Regions from separate parts of the Mesorhizobium sp. M0698 genome, predicted to be linked through region 1. Evidence: riboswitches for the same ligand, from Rfam matches in the RefSeq annotation. Region 1 holds a riboswitch; each other region holds the start of a gene.
What was found. Region 1 has a riboswitch for cobalamin ahead of NKI16_RS27355 (ABC transporter ATP-binding protein). Riboswitches for the same ligand answer to the same signal wherever they lie in the genome.
Positions count from the first base shown of each region.

Region 1 (4,960 bases):
GCCCAGAGCAGCCAGCCCGACATTGTCCCAACGCGCGAGCCCGAGCCCGCCCATCGTCCAGAACAACACCGAGTGAGCGGCGCGCTGGTCTCCGGCAAAGACGAGATAGTTGGTCAAGGCGGTGAACATGAAGGAGACAGCAAGCCCGGCGAGGATCAGCCGTTCGGGGCCTTGCCCCCTCACCCGCGAAACCAGCAACAGCACGATGCCGGCGGCTAATACGCCGCCCGTGAAGGCCGCGACCGGCAACGTCCAGATGCCGAAATGGTCGCCAAAAATGGTGATGACGGAAACCGCGCCGGCCGCCGCTCCGGACGACAGGCCGAACAGGAACGGATCGGCGAGGTCGTTGCGCGTTACCGTCTGCAGCAGCGCGCCGATGACGCCCAGCCCGGCGCCGACACAGATGGCCATAATCGTGCGCGGCAGCCTGAGATCGACAACGATCTTGGCAATCGGGATCTTGCCGGCCGGACCGGACACGATATCTCCGTCCAGCCCGGCCGCATGTCCGAGCGCAGCAATCACGTCGCTCAGCGCGATGACCGTCGATCCATAGGCAATCGACAACAAAGCAAGAGCGGCAATTGCTGCTGCTCCTGCTGTCATGGCCAATTCGAACGCTCTCTGGCGCAAGCTCAGAAAGCTTCCGGGTGCATCGCCCTGGCGATCTTGCCGATCGCCTCGATGTTGGCAGGCCCAGGTGTCAGTTCGGCATAGCGCAGCGCGACGAAGCGTTCATTTTTGACCGCATCAGTCTCCTTCATCGCCGGATGGGCTTTGAGGAAATCGAGCAGTTTCCTGTAGCCGCCGCCGTCCTGGTAGTCGAGCAGGATAAGGAATTGCGGATTGCGGGCCGCCACCGTCTCCCAATCCGTATTGCCCCAACTCGTCGCCATGTCGGCCATGATGTTGTCGCCGCCGGCAGCAGCGATCATGGCGCTGGGGATCGCGAACTTGCCTGATGTGAAAGGTTTGTCTTCGCCGGAGTCGTAAAGAAACACGCGCGTTCCCTTGCGGTCGCCGATCTTTGCCGTGATATCGGCAAGTTGTGCCTTCCAGTCCGACACAAGCTTTCCCGCCTGGGCCTCCTTGCCAAAAATCTTGCCCAGCTTTTCGACATCACCATAGAGCAGGTCCATCGAGGCCGCGGGGCGGTTCTTGTCGAGATGGACGCAGCTTTCCGTCAGCACAAGCGTCTTGATGCCGTACGGCGCCAGCGTATCGGGCGTCACCTCGCCACCTGGTTTCATGCCGTAATACCAGCCGGCGAAGAAGAAATCGGGCTCGACGGCGACGAGGTTTTCGAGCGTCGGGTATTTCGGCGCGAGTTCCGGGATCGCGCCCTGCTCAGCCTTGAATTCCGGACCGACCTTGTACCATCCGGTGATGCCCGTCAGGCCGACGATCGACGGTTGCAGCCCCAGCGCGAAGGCCATCTCCGCCATGTTCAGATCTTGGATAACGGCGCGCTTCGGCGCGGCTTCGAACGTCAGCGGCGTGCCGCAGCTGTCAACGGTCACGGGAAAAGCGAAGGCGGCCTGGGCAAGCAGTAGGGAGGCAAAAGACAATACGAGGCGTTTCACGAATGTTGCTCCTTGGTCAGATCAGGATGGGAAGAGGCACGGTTAGGAACGTCGAAGATCGTAAGTTCGCGGTCCTCGGTGGGATGGCGCAGCCGAAGCATGTCGACGCCGAAAGTCTCGCGGATCAATTGCTTGGTCAGCGCCTCGTGCGGACCGGCGAGTGCCTGCAGGCGGGCCTCGTTCATCACCGCGACCCTGGTGGCAAATGGCGTGACCAGCGACAGATCATGAAGCACCGCCACCACGGTCATGCCAAACTGCGATACGAGTTCGAGAAGGTCGCTGCGGGCGCGCGGATCGAGATGATTGGTCGGTTCATCGAGGAACAGGATTTTGGGCTCCTGGGCGATGGCGCGCGCCAGCTGGGCGCGTTGCCGCTCGCCACCGGATAGCGAGCCGATTGTGCGGCCGAGCAGCGGCATCAGGCCGGTTCTGCGAAGCGCTTCGATGACGATGTCGCGTTGCTCGCTCCTTCGTCGCAAGCCCGCATGGGGGACGCGCCCAAGCTCGACATAGTCGATCACGGCAAGCCGCGGGTCGGGCTGATCGGTCTGGCCGACGACCGCCATGTGCAGCGCCCGCTCGGCGGCCGAAAATCTCTCCAGCCGGCGTCCGGAGAATCTCACGTCTCCCGCGCTTGGCCGCAGCGTACCGCAGAGCATGCGCAGCAGCGTCGTCTTGCCGGCGCCGTTAGGGCCGATGATGGCGAGGCGGTCGCCCGCCGCTAGCGAAAGGCTCACCGCACTGACCAGGCGCTGGCCATTTGCCGTCGCACTCAGTTCGCGCGCTTTAAGAAGAGGCTGGGAGGCGTCCAACTTACCGTCACTTTCTCAATGGCGACGGAAGGAAGCTGGACGGACCGGCCGACAAGACCGATGTCCACGTCTCCTCCCGGCACACCCCGTCCGGTCAACTCATGCTGATGGCAGGTCTCCTGGCTCGCGGGTCTTTGCGCCATCCTGCCTTCCCAGCCTTGCCGGCCAGTGGCACTTCGGATCTTGCTAACCGCTTACAGTTGCGGGGGCAGCCACGGCCTCGATCCGAAGACCTCACCGTGTTCCCTTTTCACCCCTTGCCTTTCGACTCGGGGACCATCACTCAGCCACCCTAATTTTCCGCCACTCACAGCGCAATAAATTTTCGGAGTTCGGACAGCCGCTGGAGCAAGGGTCTTGTCAGAAGGAGTCATGCATACCTCGTAATGTAATAACATTACGTACCTAGAGGACGTTGTCTGCTTCTGTCAACCCCCAACATGATTTGGGACAAATGGCTGCCGGCATCTGGGCGCGAGGTCGCCGATGCGCCGGAATTCGATCCCTGTAGCGGCAAGGCTGGAAATTTGGATACCGGTCAAAGTGTGAGGCGCGGCAGGCGACCCCGAAGCGCAGGAAGCGCTGCTACCGCTTGTGACGAGCATGCAGAAGATCGGCGTTCAGATGCTCAGACTATCGATCTCATCCAGGCGGAAAACGCTTCGATATGCGCTTGTCGGGGGTGATTGGCTACGCAGGCAAGGTAAAAGCCATAGCCTGGCAGACAGAGATCATGTGCCTTGACTAGCCTGCCAGCCTCGAGTTCGCCACTGACGACCACATCGCTGCAGATAGCGATACCTTGGCCTGCCGCTACCGCGTCAATCGCGTGCAGCTCTTCGCGGAAGCTTAGGTCCCATGCCTGGTTGGCATTGGGGATGCTGGGATCGATCGAGCGTGCGATCGCCAGCCATCGTTGCCAAGTCGGCGCTTCCGGGTCGCGGTTCGTCCAATTGAAATGGATGAGCGGGTATTGCAGCAGATCGGCGGCGCGCTCGATCTGTCGGTCGCCTCCTGCGAACAACTCCGGGCTGCATACCGGAAAGAATGCGTCCCGAAAAATTTCCTGCGCGGGAACATCCCGCGGCATCCTGCGCGCATAGCGGATCGCGACGTCGGCGTCACCGGCTCGCAGGTCCAGAACGGCGTCTGTCCCGATGATCTCCAGTGGAATGTTCGGATGCTGTTCGCGCCACTTCGACAGGCGCGGAACCAGCCATCGGCTGGCAAATGCATTTGGGCTCGTCACGCGCAACGGGCGTTGGCCAACTCCGGCCGAGGCTGATGCTATTGCCGCAGCGAAAGCGTCGAAGCCGCTGCAAATTACCGGGAATAGCCGTTCGCCCACGCCTGTGAGCACGAGCGGTCGTGGGCGCCGCCGGAACAGCAGTTGCCCACAGACCTCCTCCAGCAATCGAATCTGGTGGCTGATGGCCGTTGGCGTCACTCCGAGTTCCGTCGCGGCCTTCCTGAAGCTCATCAGCCTGGCAGCGGCTTCGAAGGCGCGAAGCGACCCGAGCGGCGGAAGTTTTCTCATCCAGGCAGTTTAGATGAATTTAGCTCATCCAGCGACTGAGATATTCGATTTTGCAGCGAATGGCGCCGCATGAGATCATTGTGATCCGGTGAACGACAGCGGCCTGTCCAACCGTGCTGGATCACGAAGGGTATCCCTCGATGAGCACGTTCAAGCTTATAGACGGTTCCGAGCCGACGTTGCAGGCGCCAGATATCGCCCGGCTCAGGCAGGCGATTAGCGGCGATCTGATCCTTCCGGACGACCCTGGCTATGACCAGGCGCGCAGAGTTTGGAATGGCATGGTCGATAAGAGGCCGGCGGCTGTCTTCTATTGCGCCGAATCCAGCGATGTCGTTACGGCCGTCAACTTCGCCCGATCGCAAGGCTTCCTCGTCGCCGTCCGCGGCGGTGGTCATAACGTCGCCGGCAGTTCGGTATGCGACGGCGGCTTGGTGATCGATGTGTCACGCATGAAGCGGATCGAAGTCGACCCGATCCGCCGTGTTGCGCGCGCAGAAGCCGGCCTGAACCTGGGCGAGTTCGACGCAGCCACACAGGTCCATGGTCTTGCGACGACCATGGGTGTCAACGCGGATACCGGCATAGCCGGACTGACACTCGGCGGCGGGTTCGGCAAGCTTGGCCGCAAACATGGACTGAGCTGCGACAACCTTGTCGCTGTCGAAATCGTGACGGCGGACGGCCGGTTGCTCACGGCAAACGCGGCCGAAAATGCAGATTTGTTCTGGGGCATTCGGGGCGGCGGCGGCAATTTCGGAATAGTCACCACCTTCGAATACAAGCTCCATCCCGTGGGTCCGCTCCTCATCGCGGGATCGATGCTATACCGCTACGAAGAGGCACGCGAAGCGATGCGGTTCTATCGTGCGTTCTCGAGCGGCGCCCCGGATGAGCTGAGCCTGGATGCAGCACTTGTGACGGCGCCCTCGGGCGAACGCTTCTTCAGCATATCGGCGTGCTACATCGGCCCACTCGACGAAGGTCAGCAAATCATTCAACCTCTGAGAGAGTATGGCACG
Region 1 covers NZ_JAMYPQ010000019.1:2,952-7,911, reverse strand. The annotation lists gene NKI16_RS27365 (FecCD family ABC transporter permease) at 1-609, opposite strand, end outside; gene NKI16_RS27360 (ABC transporter substrate-binding protein) at 639-1,586, opposite strand; gene NKI16_RS27355 (ABC transporter ATP-binding protein) at 1,583-2,326, opposite strand; cobalamin riboswitch at 2,494-2,697, opposite strand; gene NKI16_RS27345 (LysR substrate-binding domain-containing protein) at 3,030-3,938, opposite strand; gene NKI16_RS27340 (FAD-binding oxidoreductase) at 4,079-4,960, shown strand, end outside.

Region 2 (4,960 bases), on a different contig from region 1:
GCTGGAGCAGAACTCGGTGTCGCGTGCCTGCTCGCAGGATATCTGGCAGGATTTCAGAAAACGCACCTCCCTGATTTCGGCCTGCGCCGGCATGAATTGCGAAAACAGCCAGACCGAGCCGATCAGCACCGGCTGATGGATCAGATAGAAGGCAAGGCTGTGCCGGCCGATGAAGACCAGCGGATTTGCCCAGCGGCCGGGCGCCAAGGCCGACAGCCGCGTCAGCGCGCCGGAGGTGGCGGCGAGCTTGGTAACCGCGATGCCGGCAAGTACGGCGCCGAACCAGGGCAGCAGTGGAACGTAGTCGTTGGAGCGCGGGTTGGTCGCCGACAGGCCGACCCACCACAAAGCCGGATGATCGAAAAGCTCAGATCGCAGGTAGAAAGGCGCGGCAATAGCGAGGGCCGCCACGGCAAGCGTCAGCAGCGCCGGGAGGCGCAGGAACGCCAGGCCGAGCAGGCTGGCGAGCGCGATCTCGTGCAATATGCCGAAGAAGATGAAGCCATCGGGCGTGGCGATGCGGGTGACCAGCGATATTGCGAGCGCTGCCCCGGCAACCATGGCGAAGCGCTTCCAGAAGCCGGTCCAGCGGATTTTCTTGCCATGGGCGAGATAGAGGCTGATGCCGACCAGGAACAGGAAGCTCGAGGCGATGCAGCGCGCGTAGATTTTCCACCAGCCGAAGGCGGTGAGGCCGGGATCGGTGTAGCCGAAGAATTCGAGGTCCCAGGTGAAATGATAGCTCGCCATGGCAAGCAAAGCGATGCCGCGTGCAATGTCGATAGCGGCGATGCGCTTCGACTTCGGTTGATCCTGAACGGCTGCGCTCGGCGTGTCGATGCTCATGGTCTCGCTGTCTTGGTTCAGCCCCGGCAAGACGACTATCACGGTTGCCACCGTCAAAAGAAGCAGGGCCTTGCGTCGCGTTGGTACCGGTCGGCATCAGAGCTGCTTTAGGCCAGAGCCGGAAAGCCTTTGGCCGGCGTGCAGGCGTTCTTCGGCCTGGGCGCGGTTTTCGCAACGCTCGGGCTGCTGGCGGCGGCCTGCGGCTTCGTCACCTGGCGCTATCTGCCCAAATCGCTTTGATGTTCGAGCGCCGCATGGCGCTCGCGCACCCAGTTGTGGAAGCGGTGCAAGTCGTATTCCTCGGGCATCAGTACGCCGGCCTTGTGGCGCATCGAGCGCAGGCCCATCTGGTTGACCTCGCAGATATCAGCATCCTCCTCCAGCACCTGGGTACCGAAGGCGACGATGTTGTCGATATCCGCGGCCGGTTCGGCGAGCGCTTCGGGCGAAAAAAGCCATTCGGCGGTAAGTTCGGTCTGCTCCGGGCCAAGCGGCACCAGCCGCACGGTCCTGACATAGTCGACATGGCCGACGACGAACATCGACGGCATGCTGGTGGCATAGGTCTGCCCGGCGGCACGCTCGCCCGGCGTCAGGCCGGAAAAGACCGAGCCGTGGACGCGCCCGTCGCGCGACCAAGTTTCGGCCCCGGCCCGCAAGCCGCCGGCAAATTCCGGCGCGTCATTGTCGGCGTGGCGCGCCCATTCGGGGTCGTCGTGCCGGCCCATCAGGCCGCGGCCATAGATCGGCACCAGCCGCGACAGGTCCTTGTGGACGCCGGGGCAGTGCAGGCACTCGTTGAAATTTTCCCAAAATACCTTCCAGTTGCAGTTTATCACCTTGCGCAGCACATGGCCGCTCAGCAGCGTTTCCAACGGCCAGTTGGCGAGGTTGCCGGATGCCGGATCGAAGGATGTTTCAGCCGAGCCGGCAGCGTCTTCCGCCAGATTGACGAAGACGAAACCGCGCCACACCGAAAGCGCGACCCGGTAGAGCGGATGATCGGCCTTGTCGAAGCCGTCCGGCAGCGATTTCGACGGCACGCGCACCAGATCGCCGTGCAGCGAATAGGACCAGGCATGGTATGGGCAGGTGATGAGCCGCGCCTTCAGCCGTCCTTCGCTCTGCTGGCAAAGCTGCGAGCCGCGATGCCGGCAGGTGTTGTGGAAGGCGCGCAACTCGCCGGTCTCGTCGCGCAGCACGACGACCTCCTGCGTGCCTATGCGGAACGTCCTGAAAGCCAGCGGCTGGGCAAGGTCGGCCTCGCGGCAGACGAGCAGCCAGTTGCGATACCAGATGGCCTCGAGATCGCGCTGATAGGCCGCGATGTCCCAATAGGCTGATGACGGCAGCGTCGGCTCGGCCCGCGTCAGGCCGTTGTAGGGACCGCGCTCATTCGGGCTGGGTTGCATGCCGGCTTCCTCCCCATCCGCCAGCCGACACCCGGCTGCGAAAATTGTCAATCGCGGCGCCGGCCGACCGGGCTTGGCGAGGCGGCGCATTCGCCACACGATCCGGCGGAATTTGGTTTGCCGGGCGCGGCGATTCTGCCTATAGTCACTGATGTCGTCGGTTCCGTTTGGAACCAAGAGGGAATGCGGTGAGGGCAAGTTGTTTGCCCAATGCCGTGGCTGCCCCCGCAACTGTGTGCGGTAGTCCTCTCCATATGCCACTGAAGGTTCGCCTTCGGGAAGGTGGGGAAGGGCGCTGATCCGCGAGCCAGGAGACCTGCCGGCGACAGGAAACTGACTTCTATGCCCTCGGGTGGAGGGCGAAAGGAAAGACATGAATACCGCTTCCGTTTCGCTCGGCGCTTCCGCCTCCTCGCAGTCGCGTCTCATGCAGCTGGCGCTTGCTGCATTCCTCGGCATTTTCGTCATGGGCTTTGTCGGCTTCTCGCATATCGATGCGGTCCACAATGCCGCGCACGACTATCGCCATTCGATGGGCTTTCCCTGCCACTAACAAGGGGCTGACATCATGACACTGTTTCGCAACGTCGTGTTCATCGCGGCGATCGCAGGGCTTGTGGCCGGCGTGGCTCTCGCCTGCATGCAAGCCTATGCCACGGTGCCGCTCATCCTGAAGGCGGAAGTCTATGAACAGGCCGGCGGCGGCCATGACCATGCCGCGGCACCTGCGACACCGGCCGAAAACGCCGCGGGCACGACGGCTATGAGCAGCGCCGCGCCGGCAGCGGCTGAAGCGATGGCTCCGGCGGAAGACGAAGGCTGGGCGCCGGCCGACGGTTTCGAACGCTTCGGCTTCAGCGTCGTTGCCAATATCGTCACCGGCATCGGCTTTGCGCTGGTCCTGGTTGCGGTTTCGGAATTCGCCGGCGGCATCGGCAATTGGCGCCAGGGCCTGTTCTGGGGGCTTGCCGGCTTTGCCGTGTTCACGCTGGCGCCGGGCCTCGGCCTGCCGCCGGAACTGCCGGCGATGCCGGCGGCCGACCTTGTCCAACGCCAGATATGGTGGTGGGCAACAGTGGTGGCGACAGCGGCCGGTCTCGGCCTTATCGTCTTCCGCAGATCGCTGCCGCTGGTGGCTCTTGCCGTGGCGTTGATCGTTGCGCCGCATATCGTCGGCGCGCCGCAGCCCGATAGCTTCGAGACGGCGATCCCGGAAGGCCTGCACCACCAGTTCGTGGTGGCGGTGACGCTGACCAATCTGGTGTTCTGGCTGGTGCTCGGCGCGGTCGTCGGCGTGGTGCGCGGACGCTTCACGGGCACGGCGACCAGCCTGCGCGACAGCTTTGCCTGACCGCGCTGCCGGGGCACTGACCCTGGTCATCGGCGGTGCGCGCTCCGGCAAGAGCGCGCATGCCGAGAGCCTGGTGACGGTCGGCCCGCCGCCTTGGAGCTATATCGCCACGGCGCAAGCCTATGACGACGAGATGCGCCAGCGCATCGCGCTGCACCGCTCGCGCCGCGGCGCCGGCTGGACGACCATCGATGCGCCGCTCGACCTTGCCGGCGCGATCGGAGCGCTGCCTGACGGCCAGCCGGTGCTGATCGACTGCCTGACGCTGTGGCTGACCAACCATATGCTGGCCGACCATGATGTCGAGGCCGAATGCCGGAGGCTGGCCGATGTGCTGTCGCGGCCGCGTGGGCCGTGGTTCGTGGTGTCCAACGAGGTCGGCCAGGGCATCGTGCCGGACAATGCGCTGGCAAGACGGTTTCGCGACGCCGCCGGCCGGCTGAACCAGGACGTCGCGGCTGTTGCCGGCACCGTGCTTTTGATGGTGGCGGGGCTGCCGCTCAAGGTGAAATGACATGGCTGATACTATCGATCCCAAGGACGAGGAACGCCACCGCGCCAAGATGGCCAAGCGCAAGGCGGTGCAGGACGCCGAGGTCGCGGCCAAGACGGTCGAGAAGGGGCTGCTGATCGTCAACACCGGACCGGGCAAGGGCAAGACCACGGCCGCCTTTGGGCTGGCGCTCAGGATGCTCGGCTATGGCAAGCGCGTCGGCGTCGTTCAGTTCATCAAGGGCAAATGGCACACCGGCGAGAAAGACGCCTTTGCCGCCTTCGGCGACCGTGTCGTCTGGCACGCCATGGGCGAGGGCTTTACCTGGGAGACACAGGATCTGAAGCGCGACATCGCGGCGGCCGAGGCTGCCTGGGCGAAAGCGCTGGAGCTGATGGCCGAGCCGTCGATCAGCCTCGTGGTGCTCGACGAGCTGAACATCGCGCTGCGCTACGACTACCTCGATCTCGAAAAGGTGGTCGCGGCGCTGAAGGCGCGTCGCGAAGGCCTGCATGTCGTCGTCACCGGCCGCAACGCCAAACCGGCACTGGTCGAGGCGGCCGATCTGGTCACCGAGATGGGCGTGACCAAGCACCACTTCTCCGCCGGCGTGAAGGCGCAGCAGGGGATCGAGTTCTGAGGGGGTTGCTGGGGAGGCAGAGGCGCGGTGTCTCGACCTCTCAAGATTTGGGTTCCTCGCCCGCCGCGAAGCGGGGGAGAGGTGGTCGCGAAGCGGCCGGAGAGGGGCTTTCGTAGAGCGCGGTTCCCCTCTCCGTCTCGGCTTCGCCGAGCCACCTCTCCCCACTTTCGTGGGGCGAGGAACCCAAGCTGGAACTAAGCTGCGAACCTTCAAGGCTG
Region 2 covers NZ_JAMYPQ010000001.1:481,484-486,443, forward strand. The annotation lists gene NKI16_RS02450 (heparan-alpha-glucosaminide N-acetyltransferase) at 1-846, opposite strand, end outside; gene NKI16_RS02455 (aromatic ring-hydroxylating oxygenase subunit alpha) at 1,065-2,258, opposite strand; cobalamin riboswitch at 2,400-2,596, shown strand; gene NKI16_RS02460 (CbtB domain-containing protein) at 2,632-2,811, shown strand; gene NKI16_RS02465 (CbtA family protein) at 2,827-3,609, shown strand; gene cobU (bifunctional adenosylcobinamide kinase/adenosylcobinamide-phosphate guanylyltransferase) at 3,602-4,123, shown strand; gene cobO (cob(I)yrinic acid a,c-diamide adenosyltransferase) at 4,125-4,742, shown strand.
Region 2: another riboswitch for cobalamin. It lies ahead of NKI16_RS02460 (CbtB domain-containing protein); the one in region 1 lies ahead of NKI16_RS27355 (ABC transporter ATP-binding protein).

Region 3 (4,960 bases), on a different contig from region 1:
GCAGCGGATGGCCTTCAAAGCCGTAATCGGTCAAAATCCGCCGCAGATCCGGATGGCCTGAAAATAGCACGCCGTAGAGATCGTAGGTCTCGCGCTCGAACCAGTCGGCGCCGGGATAAATCCCGGTGATCGACGGCACCAGCGTCTCTTCGTCGGCCTGGACCTTGATGCGGACGCGGATATTCTGTCTCGGCGACAGCAGGTGATAGACCACGTCGAAGCGCTTTGCGCGCGATGGATAATCGGCGCCGCAAACGTCGATGATCGAAATGAACTGGCACTTCGGGTCGTCGCGCAGGAAGGTCACCACCTCGATCAGGTCGCGCGGCTCGACCGAGATGGTGAGTTCGCCATAGGCGAGCACCGCCACGCCGATCCGGCCGATCAGCTTCTCGCCGAGATAGGTCGAGAGGTCATTCAACGCCTGGGTCATGCCGCTCACCGCTCGATCGTGCCGGTGCGGCGGATCTTCTTCTGCAGCAGAAGGATACCGTAGAGCAGCGCTTCGGCGCTCGGCGGGCAGCCGGGCACGTAGATGTCGACCGGCACGATGCGGTCGCAGCCCCGCACCACCGAATAGGAATAATGATAATAGCCGCCGCCATTGGCGCAGGAGCCCATCGAGATGACGTAGCGCGGCTCCGGCATCTGATCGTAGACCTTGCGCAGCGCCGGCGCCATCTTGTTGGTCAGCGTGCCGGCGACGATCATGATGTCGGACTGGCGCGGGGACGCGCGCGGCGCGACACCGAACCTCTCCGAGTCATAGCGCGGCATCGACGTATGGATCATCTCGACCGCGCAGCAGGCGAGACCGAAGGTCATGAACATCAACGAGCCGCTGCGCGCCCAGGTGATGAGCGCCTCGGTCGAGGTGACGAGAAAGCCCTTGTCGGCGAGCTCGTTGTTGATCTCCAGGAAGAATGGATCGTCGGACCCGACCGGCCTGCCGGTGTTGGGGTCGATGAGGCCCTTGGGCTTCGGCGCGACGAGCGTGCCGGAACTGTCGTTCAATCCCATTCCAGCGCTCCTTTTTTCCATTCATAGGCAAAGCCGATGGTCAGCACCGCCAAAAACACCATCATCGACCAGAAACCGAGCATGCCGATCTGGCTGAACGACACCGCCCAAGGAAACAGGAAGGCCACCTCCAGATCGAAGATGATGAACAGGATCGACACCAGGTAGAAGCGGATATCGAACTTCATGCGGGCGTCGTCGAACGAGTTGAAGCCGCACTCATAGGCGGAAAGCTTTTCCGGATCGGGGTTGCGGTAGGCCACCAGGAACGGTGCAGCGAGCAGCGCCAGCCCGACGATCAGCGCCACGCCGATGAACAGGACGATGGGCAGGTACGAACCTAAAAGTGCGTTCATGCTGCAGTTTCCGTTGGCGGCCAATCCACTCTGATTACAGCACCGGACCCACTTGCGGAAGCGTGACAGTTTAACCACTGAACCGTTTTAAGGGGGCTCTATGCTGCAACGCGGCGAGGGTTAGCGCAGCGCTTTCGGCGAAGCAAGTCAAACCTTGTTCAAATCGCGGTGCTGGACGGCATATCCGGGAAAACTGGTCCGATCCGCTCCTGTTTGATTTCCTTCACTTTTTACTCCACTTTTCTCTCCTGACATGGATGCCGCCAAAACCCTGCTAGCATGGCACGGAATCGCAGGTCATTTTCTCTGTCTAAAATCGTCCGGATGCCGCCTTCATGAAGGAAAGAATCTCGCTTGCCACGGCCCGTCGCATTGCGCTCGCGGCACAGGGATTCAATGACCCGCGCCCCACCGGCACGCCTGACCGCCGGCATCTGGCCCGGGTGCTTGCCCGTACCGGCCTGCTGCAGATCGATTCCGTCAGCGCCGTGGTGCGCGCCCATTATATGCCTCTTTATTCGCGGCTTGGCCCTTACAAGCTGGCGTTGCTCGACAACGCCGCGGTAACGCGCAAGCGCATGGTCTTCGAATATTGGGCGCATGAAGCCTCGTTCTTGCCGGTCGAGACCTATCCGCTGATGCGCTGGCGCATGCAGCGGGCCGAACGCGGCGACGAAATGTACAGCGGACTGGCCAAATGGGGTCGCGAGCACGCCGCCTATATCGAAGACATCTATCGCGAGGTCGCCGAACGAGGCCCGATCGCAGCGTCGGCTTTCGAAGGGCAGAAGGGTTCGGGCGGCTGGTGGGGCTGGAGCCATGCCAAGCACGCCTTCGAATGGCTGTTCTGGGCCGGCCGCATCACCACGGCGCATCGCCGCGGCTTCGAACGGTTCTACGATCTGCCGGAGCGCGTATTGCCGCCGGCGGTACTCGCGCTACCGATTCCCTGTCCCGAGGATGCTCACCGCGAATTGCTGCGCATCTCGGCCCGCGCCCACGGCATCGCCACGGCAGGAGACCTGCGCGACTATTTCCGGCTCTCGCCCGCCGACATCAAGGGCCGCATCGAGGAGTTGGTCGAGGCCGGCGACCTGTTGCCGGTGAGCGTCGAAGGCTGGAGCAAAACAGCCTATCTCCACAAGGACGCCCGTTTGCCGCGCAAGATCGAGGCGCGCGCCTTGCTCGCGCCGTTCGATCCTGTCGTCTTCGAGCGGTCGCGCACCGAGCGGTTGTTCGACTTCCACTACCGCATCGAGATCTACACGCCGGCCGAAAAGCGCCGGTATGGCTATTATGTGCTGCCATTCCTGCTCGGCGACAGCATCGTCGGGCGCGTCGACCTCAGGGCCGACCGCCCGGCCGGTGTGTTGCGCGTCCACGCCGCCTATGCGGAGCCCGGCGCCCCGCCACAAACCGCAGCCGCCCTTTTCGAGGAATTGAAGCAGATGCAGGGCTGGCTCGGCCTGGAACGCATCGAGGTGACCGCTGCCGGCGACCTCGGCCGGCCGCTCGCGGATATCGCCGCGTCATAGACGTGCGTTGACACGACTGGCTCCACAAGCCTAAATCCGTTCCAGACGGTCCCCTGCCCGCAACGGCAGGGGCCAAGAGGGAATGCGGTGCGAAATCTCGATTTCAAATCCGCGGCTGTCCCCGCAACTGTAAGCGACGAGCCAAGGCCGAAAACCACTGGGATATTCCCGGGAAGGCGGCACCCAGGCGATGACCCGCGAGCCAGGAGACCTGCCGTCTAGGACATAAGAATCCGATCGCCTGGCGGGTTTTCCGGGCAAGGAGCCTGATTTGGAACGCGACAGCAGTTTTCCGGCTGAGACAGCGGATTTATTGTCCGGCCATGGTGATTCCCCGGCCGGCGTTACCGTCATCGTCTGCTCGTCCTGCCGTGACGAGACCGGTTCGGACGCTCATCCGCGCGCCGGCGAACTGCTCGCAGAGGACACGCGCCGCGCCGCTTCCAGCGAAAACATCAAAATCCGCACCGTCGAATGCCTCGGCAATTGCAAGCGCCGGCTCAGCGCGGCCATGCTGCGCGACGGCTGCTGGAGTTACGTCTTCGGTGATCTGACCACGACCAGCGGGGCCGATCTCGTCACCGGGGCAAAGCTGTTCGCCACCGCGACGGATGGGCTCATTCCATGGCGCGGCCGTCCCGATTGCCTGAAGCGCGGCCTGGTTGCCCGCATCCCTCCCCTTGACGTTTTGAAGGACCTGACATGACCGCTGCCTCCCTTTCGCGCGTTCCCTGCACCGTGGTCACCGGCTTTCTCGGCGCCGGCAAGACGACGTTGATCCGCCATTTGCTCGAAAACGCCAAAGGCAAGCGCCTGGCCATCATCGTCAACGAGTTCGGCGACATCGGCATCGACGGCGAGATTCTGAAGGGCTGCGCCATCGACACCTGCCCCGAGGAAAACATCGTCGAGCTGGCCAATGGTTGCATCTGCTGCACCGTCGCCGATGATTTCGTCCCGGCGCTGGACCAGATCCTGTCGCTGACGCCGAGGGTCGACCACATCCTGATCGAGACATCCGGCCTTGCTTTGCCCAAGCCGCTGGTCCAGGCCTTCCAGTGGCCGTCCGTGAAAAGCCGCGTCACGGTCGATGGCGTCATCGCCGTCGTCGACGGGCCGGCGCTGGCTGATGGCCGCGTAGCCAACGACATGGACGCCCTGCAGGCCCAGCGCGCGCAGGACGAGACGCTCGACCATGACGATCCGGTCGAGGAAGTGTTCGAAGACCAGCTCGCCTGCGCCGACCTGATCATCCTGTCGAAGAGCGACCTGATGGACACAGCCGGCGCGGCCCGCGCCAATGCCGTGATCGGAAAGCATGTTGCGCGGGCGGTGAAGATCGTACCGACTTCGCAAGGCAAGGTCGACCCGTCGGTGCTGCTCGGCCTCGGCCTCGCCGTCGAGGACGACATCGAGAATCGCAAGACCCACCACGACGACGAGCTCGACCACGAACATGACGATTTTGACTCGTTCGTCATCGACATCGCGTCTGTGTCCAACCCGGACGAGCTCGCACAACGGGTCGCCACGGCGGCGGAGGAAGAAAACGTGTTGCGCGTCAAGGGTTTCGTCGAAGTCGGCGGCAAGCCGATGCGGCTCCTGCTGCAGGCCGTCGGTCCGCGCGTCAACCACTATTACGACCGCGCCTGGACCGCTGAAGACGACCGCCGCTCGCGCCTGGTCGTCATCGGCCTGAAAGGGCTGAACCGCCCGGCCATCGAGCGTATCCTCGCCGGCTGACCCCAGGCACGAGCCGCGATGCACATCCTCACCACCACATCCGCCTCGCTCGACGATCTCGCCGAGCCCGTCGATCTCAGGCAAACGCCTGCGGATGTCGTGGCGCTGTCCTTCACCGACAGCGACCTGGCCGGGCTGGCGGCGGCGTGGAAGGCAGATGCGCACCGCCTGCCGTCGATGCGGCTCGCCGCCTTGCGCGACCTGCGCCATCCGATGTCCGTCGACCTGTGGATCGACAGCGTCGCCCGCCACGCCAAGGTCATTCTGGTCCGCATCCTCGGCGGCTATGACTGGTGGCGCTATGGC
Region 3 covers NZ_JAMYPQ010000001.1:411,117-416,076, reverse strand. The annotation lists gene NKI16_RS02130 (NADH-quinone oxidoreductase subunit C) at 1-433, opposite strand, end outside; gene NKI16_RS02125 (NuoB/complex I 20 kDa subunit family protein) at 439-1,020, opposite strand; gene NKI16_RS02120 (NADH-quinone oxidoreductase subunit A) at 1,011-1,376, opposite strand; gene NKI16_RS02115 (winged helix-turn-helix domain-containing protein) at 1,712-2,911, shown strand; cobalamin riboswitch at 2,941-3,144, shown strand; gene NKI16_RS02110 (DUF1636 family protein) at 3,183-3,617, shown strand; gene cobW (cobalamin biosynthesis protein CobW) at 3,614-4,654, shown strand; gene NKI16_RS02100 (cobaltochelatase subunit CobN) at 4,673-4,960, shown strand, end outside.
Region 3: another riboswitch for cobalamin. It lies ahead of NKI16_RS02110 (DUF1636 family protein); the one in region 1 lies ahead of NKI16_RS27355 (ABC transporter ATP-binding protein).

Region 4 (4,960 bases), on a different contig from region 1:
GAGCGCGATCTGGCGGCATGCTTCGGAGCGGGGTACGTCGTCGCGAACAAAAGACCAGTTGAGAATGGTCACCGGGCCTGTGAGCATTCCCTTCACAGGGTTTTCCGTAAGCGACTGGGCGAATTGCCACCAGCGCAGCGTCATCGGCTTGGGCCTCGATACGTCGCCGAAGATGATGGGGGGGCGCACGTAACGCGACCCATAGCTCTGCACCCAGGCATGCTGGGTGAAGGCGAAGCCGGACAGCTGCTCGCCGAAATGCTGTACCATGTCGTTTCGTTCGAACTCACCGTGCACCAGCACGTCCAGCCCGATCTCTTCCTGCCAGCGAATTGCAGCCTCGATCTCCTTCTTCAGGAAGGTCTCGTAGTCGACATAGCTCAGCTGGCCCTTCGCATGAGCGGCCCGCGCCCTGCGTACCTGCGGCGTCTGCGGGAAGGACCCGATGGTCGTCGTCGGGAACGGCGGCAGCCCGAGCGTGCCGGCCTGGACTCTGGAGCGCTCGGCAAAAGCGCTCTCTCGTCGCTTCATGCTGTCGTCAATGCTGGCGATCCGCCCCTCAACCAGCGGGTCATGGATCTTCGTGGATGTCACGCGAGTGGCGGCAGCCTCGGCAGACGCTTTCAACGCGCCTGCCACCGCATCCCTGCCTTGGGACAGGGCCCGGGCAAGCAACACCAACTCGTCGGTCTTCTGGGCCGCGAAGGCGAGCCACGACCTGATGTCCGCGTCGAGTTCCGTCTCCATGCGGAGGTCGATCGGCACATGCAGCATCGAGCAAGAAGGCGCGATCTCGACGCGGTCCAAGGGCCAGCCGGCGACGATCGGTTTGATGCGGTCGAGAATGGCGGGCAGGTTCGCACGCCAGACGTTGCGGCCATCGATCAAGCCAAGCGAGAGCACCAGATCCTTCGGTGCGAGCCGACCCACCGTTTCCAGCTGCTCGGGAGCGCGCACGAGATCAATATGCAGCCCGGCCAGGGGCAGAGAAACCGCGGTTTCGAGATTGTCTCCCAGCGGCCCGAAATAGGCAGCCAGCATGATCTTCAACTCGGGCGCGGCTTTTGACAGCTGGCCATAGGCGAATTCGAACGCAGCTCGTTCGTTCGGGTTCAGATCGAGGACAAGCGCTGGCTCATCGATCTGCACCCAATCGGCACCCGACAGCTTCAAGCTCCGCAGGAGTTGCTCGTAGACGGGCAGAAGCCGTGGTAGGAGCGCGATGGGATCGAATCCTTCGGCAGGCGATTTCGCCAGCTTGAGGAAGGTGATCGGTCCAAGGATGACTGGGCGTGTGTGAACGCCGAGAGCTTTAGCCTCGATGAAGTAATCGACCGGTTTCGTCGACGAGAGGGCGAACGTCTGATCATCGTTGAGTTCCGGCACAATGTAGTGATAGTTGGTGTCAAACCACTTGGTCATTTCCATCGCGGTTACGCCAGTCCGATGAGCCGCATGCTGGTGACCACCGTGCCCACAATCCTCCGTCTGACCTTGGTTGCCGCGCGCCATAGCGAAGTAGATGTCGAGTGGGACCTCGCCGCCATTCCAGCCGTAACGGGACGGAAGGGCGCCGACCATGGCTGCGGTGTCGAGCACATGGTCGTAAAGCGAGAAGTCGTTCGACGGGATTTTCGACACGCCGCGATCGCGTTGCTCCTCCCAGCTAGCGGCACGGAGCGCCTTCGCCGTCGTGAGAAGGTCGGCAGCGGACGATTTTCCGGACCAGTAGCTTTCAAGCGCGAATTTCAGTTCTCGCCGACGACCGAAGCGGGGCACGCCGAGCGTTGCTACAGGAATTTGCTGAGAGATAGTCATGCCAGACCCCGATGGTTGGGGCGTCGGTGACAAGGAAGGCGCTAGCAGGCCGGCACGAACGCCAGGCTGCAGCGGCCACCGAGACACCCCGCCCGTGGACGTAATTCGCCGTGGCAGGTCTCCTGGCTCGCGGGGTCATAGCCTCTACCCGTCTTCCCAAGGCTATTCGCCTCAGTGACATGAGTGGGGTTGGCTCGCCGCTAACAGTTGCGGGGGCAGCGCCGGCATCGCACCGGCTTCCCTCTTAGCTCCGCTGCGGCAGCGCCGTACGGAGAACCACGACGCGGGAGACAATTACAGCAGTTCGCTTCATTGTCAACGCCGCATAAAGAAATGTTTATGTCGTTATGTTAAATTTCCGTTGGCATGTTCCAAAGGTCGCCTCGAAAGCGAAAACTGTGGAAGCCTTGAGCGGCCGGTAAATCAAAGCAATGACGCACGGCGCCCTTGTCCAGGAGGATAGGAGTTCGTCGGCTGCCGGCAGCAAACATACCGGCAAGCGCCGTGGTGCTGCTTAGCGCATCACGCGAACCACCTCGGCGTCGAACTTCGGCTCCGAGGTTCCGACCGCTTCGTTGGTGATCTGCTCGCGACCATATTCGGCTCAATGGCGAGGCTGTTGCCCATGTGGAAGCTGTTGGCCGTGATGCCCTCGGTGATATGACACAACGATTTCGGGGGGAGCACACCGAGGCCAGGCGCAGCGGCGTGTTGCGAAGTGATCGAGGCCAATGTCTCGAACTGCTTGTTCGCAGCCCACCGGCTCAAGGTAACCCGGCTCAAACCACCGGGCTAGCTCAAGTCCTGTCCAAATGAGGCCTGAGCGGCAAATCGTCGTGCACGCGCACGGTTTGGCGTTCGATCTTGTGATGCGTCTTGGGCGGACAATCGCCACGGTGCAGCGCGCAGAAGCGGTCCCCAATTGGGAAGCCGAGGGCGGTGAGGGCAAGCCAGCGCCACAGGCGGAAGGGGACTTGGACCTGTTTGCCCTGCTGGACCACAAGTTCGCGACACAGGGCCTCAAGGAGAAGACCAAGAGTGATTATGCGCGGGACCTCGCCAAATTCATCAAAAGCAGCGGGCAGTCAAAGTTCGGCGCCGATTGACATGGAGATAGCCATCGCGGCGGACCGCCCAGGCGGACCGCAAGCCGGAATACAACCGGGTGCAGGCGGCCAAGCTCGTCCACAAGATGGCGTCGGGCACACACCGGCGATGGGAGAGCGGACCGTGGAGTGCAGGAACTTCACGCCTATCCACGCTCCCGTGGACGTGTCCTGCGGCACATCGGCAGCGATATTGAGGAGGCAGTTGAGCTTCTGGTCGAGCACTCTTACCTGCCACTACCTACGCTTAACGTCATCTCGTACTGAAAACGCACCACGCAAGGTCGAGATGTAACATGCGCCCTTCGTGGATGGTTCTAAGCTTCCTCGGGCGCGGTCAATCTGTGATAACGGTCGCTTGGAACCTCCATCACCGCGACGCGATCAAGGTTGGCGTATCGCGCTCGGTAGTAACCTTCCTCCTCCACTTCGGCGAAACTACACTGGGGAACGTCAAAGGTCGCAGCTTCCAATCCGAAGAAAGTCGTAGCGGTTTCTTCATCCAAGAAGTTCCACTCATCTTCTCCGTCGTCATATGTGACGCGAACATAGGAGGCCATGCGCACGGCTTCCTGATCACCCATCTCTGCGATGATGGCATCGCATTCTTTCTTCAGCTTTCCTGAAACCTCACCCTTATCCCAGTCATCCAAAGCCCGATAGATTTCTGGATGATAATACTCTGGCATCTCCTCTACATCGTCACCGATAAGCTCAATGGTGCGGACATATTGCGGATTTATCAAGAGTATTTTGTTGTCAAGGCTCCAACAATACAGCCATGGCCTGCTTGTGTTATTTCTGCGCAGATTATGAAGTTCCTTCAACTGACGTAAAATCGATTCACGCGCCTTTTCATCGATAGGATATTGGCGGCTGCCAACAGTCGTCTTGATTCTGAGCGTGCCGTATCGCGTTTCGGCATCGGCAATTGCAAACGGGCTCGTGCGCCACTCCTCGACATCAATCTTCCAGCCCAGCAGCTCCTCGACCGTGCATTTCAACGTGAGACAAAGGTCCTTGATCTGCTCGACGTTCAACTGCGTTTTGCCTGTTTCCCAACGGGCCACAGTCTGTTGCGTTGTTGCCATCTGCTCTGCCAAATCTTTTTGAGTCATGCCCAGTCGAACCCTAAGCTCTTTCATGTTCATAACTCACCTCGCGTGTTCAACACACGCATCGTGGATGAATTAATCTAACACGTCAAGCGTGTTCAAAAATCGCAGCATGTGTTTTTAGGGCGTCTTCGAGGCTCCGGCAGCCGTTCGTGACCACTTGCGCAAGACACAGGGCTGGTACACAGCACGAATGGGCGATCAAAAATTACTGCTGCGATGCTCGTCATCAGCCAAGCTGCCGCCGCACCTTCCACTAGGGTGCCAAGGTTCGAAATGAGTGCAGCCGACCATAGCGAACGGAAGGTCTTGTGCTCAAAAGGAACGAGTGAAGATGTTCTCTTCGCCATTGTGGGAAGCCTCGGGATTGACCGCGGGGCTGGATTTGTTTCGCCTCACTCAACCATGGCCTCGCCGTACAAGCCAAGCTGCCACAGTGCGCGCCTGCTAACCCAGAAAACTTGGCGGCCTTACAGGCATGCGCAGGACGTGCGAAGCCGCTCAAATCTCCCCAGATGGTCAGCCATCGAAGACCGGCATCACTTGCCCGTTGAGCGGCTATACGATAATGCTCCGCGCTAAGCAGGAAGCGCCAAAAAATTCGAGCGGCGACTTCATTCTCCTATTCAGGAAGGAACTATGAGGCGGCAGACGCGACCATTCACCGTGGAAATCAAACAAAAGCGCAATTATCAAAAATCCGCACGTTCCATCTGGGGCAATTTCGACATCGCCGCGGCGATGGCCGAGACAACAAAGGAAGTCGAGCCGTTAAATCGTCAGCTTGTTGACTCTACTGTAGTGGCCCTTGATGCTGAACCTTTGCACAAACCGCGAGTGGAGCATTTCATGGCCAATCCCCTGGAGACCGAGTCAGCAGTAGTTCATAGCGAACCGGCAGACAAAACGGAAACGCCAAAA
Region 4 covers NZ_JAMYPQ010000031.1:12,629-17,588, forward strand. The annotation lists gene metE (5-methyltetrahydropteroyltriglutamate--homocysteine S-methyltransferase) at 1-1,818, opposite strand, end outside; cobalamin riboswitch at 1,914-2,114, opposite strand; gene NKI16_RS31190 (hypothetical protein) at 2,670-2,924, shown strand; gene NKI16_RS31195 (helix-turn-helix transcriptional regulator) at 3,242-4,075, opposite strand; gene NKI16_RS31200 (MFS transporter) at 4,138-4,389, opposite strand; gene NKI16_RS31205 (transposase) at 4,679-4,960, shown strand, end outside.
Region 4: another riboswitch for cobalamin. It lies ahead of metE (5-methyltetrahydropteroyltriglutamate--homocysteine S-methyltransferase); the one in region 1 lies ahead of NKI16_RS27355 (ABC transporter ATP-binding protein).